2 regions of the Halomonas sp. 3A7M genome follow, and region 1 is predicted to be linked to the other one. Evidence: predicted binding sites of a transcription regulator. Region 1 holds the regulator's gene; the other holds the start of a gene.
The links. The regulator sigma-54, encoded in region 1, starts transcription at its own class of promoters, with help from an activator protein. The targets are predictions, from matches to a motif close to TGGCACNNNNNTTGCTNT.
Positions count from the first base shown of each region.

Region 2: INT19_RS15305 (sugar phosphorylase) is a predicted target of sigma-54. The motif match lies at 1,630-1,647, and genes of this name have one in related genera.

Region 1 is NZ_JABUZD010000162.1:129,393-132,729, reverse strand. Features, by position in the region: gene lptA (lipopolysaccharide transport periplasmic protein LptA) at 1-97, shown strand, start outside; gene lptB (LPS export ABC transporter ATP-binding protein) at 164-889, shown strand; gene INT19_RS14465 (RNA polymerase factor sigma-54) at 995-2,410, shown strand; gene hpf (ribosome hibernation-promoting factor, HPF/YfiA family) at 2,509-2,817, shown strand; gene INT19_RS14455 (PTS sugar transporter subunit IIA) at 2,822-3,292, shown strand.
Region 2 is NZ_JABUZD010000164.1:13,462-16,798, reverse strand. Features, by position in the region: gene INT19_RS15305 (sugar phosphorylase) at 1-1,597, opposite strand, end outside; gene nrdR (transcriptional regulator NrdR) at 1,835-2,338, shown strand; gene ribD (bifunctional diaminohydroxyphosphoribosylaminopyrimidine deaminase/5-amino-6-(5-phosphoribosylamino)uracil reductase RibD) at 2,338-3,337, shown strand, end outside.

The sequences.
Region 1 (3,337 bases):
AGAGTATTTTATCGACCAAGGTGTGGTTCAGGCGCGTTCTGATGTTAGTGGTAGTGAACCACAACGTATCCGCATGACTCTTCAGCCGGAACAATAGGAGTGTCCAGTGGCGACAAATAACGCAGAGCCTGCACCTCAAACCACAGCCTCAGAATCAGCGCCGATAAAAACCCTTTATGCTCGCCACCTAGCCAAAAGCTATAAACGCCGCCGTGTCGTTAAGGATATTAACCTAGAGATATCTCAAGGCAGCGTGGTAGGGCTACTAGGCCCCAATGGCGCTGGCAAAACGACATCGTTTTATATGATTGTCGGCTTGGTAAAGTCTGATGCGGGAAAGGTTGGCATTGACGAGCTTGATTTAACCCATGCCCCCATGCACGAACGTGCAATGGCAGGTATTGGCTACTTGCCTCAGGAAGCCTCTATTTTTCGCAAACTTTCTGTCGCCGACAACATAATGGCAATCCTGGAAACTCGTAAAGAACTCGATCGTAGCGCCCGGGAGCAGCGCCTTGAGTCGCTACTGGAAGATTTTCACATCACGCACATTCGTGACAACTTCGGCATGAGTCTTTCGGGCGGAGAGCGTAGACGTGTTGAGATCGCACGCTCCCTCGCGACAGAGCCTGCCTTTATTCTGCTTGATGAGCCGTTTGCCGGCGTTGACCCGATCTCAGTGGGTGATATTAAAACGATCATTCGAGCCCTCAAAAAACGCCATATCGGCGTACTAATCACTGATCATAACGTCAGGGAAACACTAGATATTTGCGATATTGCCTACATTGTAGGTGACGGTCATATCATCGCCAGTGGCCCCCCTCAGGAAATTCTCAACAACCAGCGGGTAAGAGACGTTTATTTGGGGGCTGATTTCCGCCTGTAAACAGCCACCTGCAAAAAAAATAGTAGTGGTGGCATAGTTATTGCACTTGCACCAAGCCATAACTCGCACTAGGGTGGAGCTTTCTGATTAACGAGTGGTTCTCAGATGGTCATGAAAGCTTCTCTTCAATTGCGTATCGGTACACAGCTGACCATGACACCTCAGCTGCAGCAGGCCATCGCCCTGTTACAGCTATCAACGCTGGACCTCCGTCAAGAAATTCAGCAAGCACTTGATGCCAATCCAATGCTTGAGCAGGAAGATGAGTTCGGCGAACAGGCCGTTAGTGAACCCCAGGAAGTTGAATGGTCCGAAAGCATTCCTAACGAACTCTCAACTGACAGTGACTGGTCAGACACTTATCAAGACCTAGGTAGCCATGGTGCCAGCAGCGAGGGGCCTGACTTTGAGCGTCAAGCCGCTGGTCAAAGTTTGCATGGCCACTTACTTTGGCAACTCGCCATGACAGATTTTTCACCACGCGACCATGCCATTGCTGAAAGCCTCATCGATGCACTGGATGCCAACGGCTACCTAACTCAACCTCTCAATGACATTCGCGAAGGACTTAAAGCCCAAGGGCATGAAGGCCTTAGCCAGCGTGAAGTTGAAACAACCTTGCTGCGCCTTCAACAGTTTGAGCCCACCGGTGTATTTGCTCGCGACCTGCGGGAGTGCTTAATGCTGCAGCTCGCCTCACTACCCGAAGATACACCGCTGCTGATGCCTGCCAAGCGCTTAGTGCGTCAATTTCTTGAAGCGCTCGGTAAAGATGATGTGCGTTTGCTAAAGCGGCGGTTAAGTCTAGATGATGAGCAGCTTGATGACGTAATCCGCTTGATCCGCAGCCTGGACCCTCGCCCCGGGAGCGCCTTTGGCGACACAGATGACAGCTACGTAACGCCAGATTTAGTCGTCCGCCATGACCACGAAGGATGGCACCTGGAGCTAAACCCAGAGGCACTGCCGCGCTTGCGCATTCAACCTGACTACGCAAGCCTCATCAAACGGGCTGACAAGAGCCAAGATAACCAATTTTTAAAAGAGCATCTCCAGGAAGCGCGCTGGCTCATCAAGAGCCTTTCAAGTCGAAATGATACGCTACTGCGGGTGGGCCGAGAAATCATAGCTCGCCAGATAGGCTTTCTGGAACACGGTGAAGAAGCCATGAAACCGCTGATCTTAGCCGATATCGCAGACGCCGTTGAAATGCATGAATCTACTATTTCCAGGGTCACCACCCAGAAATATATCCATACCCCGCGCGGTGTGTTCGAACTCAAATACTTCTTTTCCAGCCAAGTAAGTGGCCAGGACGGCGGCGACAGTCACTCCAGCACCGCCATCCGGGCTCGAATCAAAAAACTGGTGCAAGATGAACCGCCCGGCAAACCGCTCTCAGACAGCCGCCTCGTGGCGCTATTGGAAGAGGGTGGCATTAATGTAGCAAGGCGAACGGTGGCCAAATATCGTGAATCAATGGGTATTCCCTCTTCAAGCGAGCGCCGCCGTTTACGCTAATAAAACAGTGCTAACGAGACAAAGTCTGTCTAGGGGCTTTGCAATAGCGCAAAAAGGGTTACAATCGAAGAACAGTCCGATGGATAAGGAGCACGTCAATGCAAGTAAATATCACTGGTCATCACGTAGATCTGACTGACGCCTTGCGTGACTATGTAAATGAGAAGCTGGAACGCGTTGAGCGCCATTATGACAATATCACCACCGTACAAGTGACCTTATCTGTTGAAAAGGAGCGTCAGCAAGCTGCCTGCACCCTGCATGCTGCAGGTGCCGATCTACACGCAGAAGCATTAGACAATGATATGTATGCTGCGATTGATGCACTAGCGGACAAAATTGACCGTCAACTCGTTAAACACAAGGAAAAAGCACAAGCTCGCGCCCAAGGCGCTGGCGTGCGTTAACTCAATGACGTTGGAAACCATACTTCCCCCGGAGCGCGTGCTGTATGACGTCCCCGGGGGCAGCAAAAAAAGGGTGCTGGAATTTTTCAGCACCTTTATTGCGCAAAACACGCCAAGCCTAGATAGCCAAGAAGTCTTCAGCCGCCTGATTGGTCGTGAGCGTTTGGGTAGCACTGGAATAGGCAACGGCGTTGCCATTCCTCACGCCCGTAGCCCTCACTGCAGCTCGCCTATCGCTGGTTTTTTAAAGTTAGCCGAGCCTGTAGATTTCGATGCTATTGATGGCGATCCCGTCGACCTTGTTTTCGTACTTTTAGTACCCGAAGAGGCGGACGACACGCACTTAGCCTTATTAGGGCAAGTGGCGTCTATCATGAACAGCGTTGACACACGTCAGCAGCTTCGTAGAACGGCTAGCCAACGTGAGCTATTGGACCTTATAACAGCAAAAATTCGTGAACAACCTGTTACTTAAATAGTCCACCGCTAGACACTGCCTACGTTTACCTCCATTTTTATT
Region 2 (3,337 bases), on a different contig from region 1:
GGCGGCCGTCGCTTAGCGGGCCTCGCTCAATGGCTAACACTTCAGGCGGCGTAGTCAGTACGCGTTGTGTGGCGTTGGGGTGGAAGCAGGGCTCTGTGCGCCGAAGTTCCAGCAAGCGGCTAAGCGCATGAAACACATCGTGGGTCGGCGTTGAGGGGCTTTCGAGTAACAGTGTTAGCTCATCACGCTGCCAGCGGCGTCGATTAATTGAGCGCAATCGGCCGCTGCGCTCCACTCCTTCGACATCGTTAAGCGTGCCGGTCAATGTATGAATATAGAGGGCGGGAATGCCCTGGAGCGTCAGCATAATAGCTTGGCTGCACAGGAAGCGGGCAATTTGCCAGGGGTCTGGTCCTCTACGCGTGCCGCGCATGGCCTCAAACCAAGTAATATTGATTTCGTAGGGTGAGTCACTGCCATCAGGATTGCTCCGCATGCTGACAAAGCCACCAAAGCGATGCATCAGTTCCAGCAGCGCATCTCGCTCATGGTCAGGTAGCACTCCTTCTAAAGGACGCACGCCAATCCCATCATGGCTCGCGGTGAAGTTTAAATAGGTGCAGTGTCTGGGCAGTATCGGCAGGCTGGAAAGCCATGTTTGAAGGGTAGTGGCTTCACCGCGGGTGAGCGTGTGCAATAACAAAGGGGGCAGGGCGAACTGATAGACCATGTGGGCTTCGTCTGGCGCCCCGTTGGCTAACCGTTCTAAGCCAAAGTAACTGATGTTTTCTGCGTGAGGGACATTGGTCTCGGTAATTATCAGCGTGCCCGGGGCTATTTCATCCACAATGGCGCGCAGTAAACGGACCACCGTATGAGTTTCGGGAAGATGGATGCATGGCGTTCCCAGACGCTTCCATAAAAATGCCACTGCATCCAGGCGAATGATACGCACGCCCTGTTGGAGGTAAAACAGTAAGATGCCAACAAACTCAAGCAATACGTCAGGATTTTCAAAGTTTAAATCGATCTGATCTTCTGAAAAGGTTGCCCACACATGGCGCGTGCCTCGGCGCGTGGAAATAGGCACTAGCAACGGGCTGCTACGTGGTCGAACCACGTCAGAAACATCGGTTTCTGGGTCTACTTCTATAAAGTAATCACGACCTGGCAAGCTTCCGGTTAAATAATCCACAAACCACAGAGACTCGCGAGACACGTGGTTTAGCACTAAATCGCCCATCACGTCATAGTGGCTTGCCAGCTCACGGATATGCTGCCAATCGCCTAGCTCTGGATTAACCTCACGGTAATGAATGACTGAAAAGCCATCATCGCTACTCCAGGGAAAAAAAGGCAGGACATGCACGCCGCTAATACGCTCCCCCAAATAGCGCTGAAGGAACTCATTAAGCACGGCAAGAGGCGGTGTTTCCTCTGCCACAATGGAATCACCGTAGCTAATGACCCATTGATCTTTTTCGCTCCATGTTGGTGCATTATCGCCTTCAGCCGCGGTATTTTCTGTTATGGCTGGCGCCTGTGATGCACTGCGAAAGTGTTCAATGTGTTGTCCAAGTCGGCGTTGTACCTCGCTGGCGCGGGGGCCGTAGAGGTGCGAAAGGAAATGGTGGACTGTCTGCTCAAATGGGGTCATAGGGATGTCCTCTTAAACAACCTACGACAAACGCTGCAGCTTGTGTGCCAAATCGTTACAATGCTAGGTTAACGCCGCGTTTAAAGAAGCGACTATTTTTGCTTGCAAGCGCCCTTAAACTGCATGTCGTTGTAGCGCGTGGCTACTCCGCTGCTAATAATAGTTCACAATATGCTTATATGTGCCGTTATCCGCACAGGCTGACACGCTGCACGTACTGACAACAGGTTGACTGCCATGCATTGCCCTTTTTGTGGTGCTAATGATACTCGAGTGACCGACTCGCGGCTGGTAGCCGACGGTGACCAGGTGCGCCGTCGTCGCCAATGCGCTAGCTGCCAAGAACGCTTCACCACGTATGAAACCGCAGAACTGATTATGCCGAGGGTCGTAAAATCCGACGGCTCACGCGAAACCTTTAACGAGAGCAAGCTGCGTGCAGGCATGTTGCGAGCGCTGGAGAAGCGTCCGGTAAGTGCCGAGGCAATAGAAGCCGCCGTGGAGCGTATTCGCCAATCGCTTCGTGCCCGCGGAGACCGCGAAGTTAATGCGCGGGATATCGGTGAAGCCGTCATGAAGGCATTAAGCAACCTGGATCAGGTGGCGTATATCCGCTTTGCATCGGTATATCGTAAGTTTCAGGATTTAGACGAATTTCGCGCCGAGATAGACCGTCTTTCTCAAGATCCAGGCGATCACCCTGCATCAGCCCACAGCGACCCAGATCGCGGAGAGGTTTGATGAACGAGTTGACGGAGAGAGGCTTTACCAGCGCTGATCATCAATTTATGGCGCGTGCTCTGCAATTGGCGGCGAAAGGGCTGTATACAACAGACCCCAACCCCCGGGTAGGCTGTGTTATTGTCCGCTACGATCAACACGCTGAAGGGCAGGTGGTTGGCGAGGGCTTTCACCTCCGTGCTGGCGAACCGCATGCAGAAATTCACGCGCTTAACGCCGCTGGTGCCAGGGCAGAAGGCGCAACGGCTTATGTCACTTTAGAACCTTGTTCCCATACAGGACGCACTGGCCCTTGTGCCGTTGCGTTAGCGGATGCCAACGTTGCCCGTGTGGTCGTCGCAATGGTTGACCCTAACCCTTGCGTGAGTGGACGCGGTATCAAGCGGCTTCGGGAATCAGGAATTCAGGTAGATGTTGGGCTGTTGGAACAGGATGCCCGTGCGTTAAATCCTGGCTTTATTTCCCGTATGCAACACAAGCGTCCCTTTGTACGTTTAAAAATGGCCATGAGCCTGGATGGCCGTACTGCCATGGGCTCTGGAGAGTCACAATGGATTACTGGCCCAGAAGCTCGTAGCCAAGTGCAGCGTCTGCGAGCGCGTTCAAGCGCTATTTTGAGCGGAGTTGAGTCCGTCATTATGGATGATTCACGACTAACCGTGCGCGCAGACCAGTTGGGGCTCGATAACGCGGATACAATTAGTCAGCGGCAGCCACTACGGGTTATTTTGGATTCGCGTCTGCGGTTACCGTTAGCGGCCGCTTGTCTTCGTGAACCCGGCCGCACATTGATTATTACCACTGAACACCACAGTGAAGAAAAACGCCAAAAGCTGGAAACTGCAGGCGCTGACATTAAGGTACTGCCCGCGGCTCAAGAAGGCCGAATCGACCTCGCCGAGATGCTGAGCTGGTTGGCTGAGCATGAGCTGGTAAACGAGCTGCTTGTTGAAACCGGCGCTACGCTGGCAGGCGCGCTGTTAGATGCAAATGCGGTGG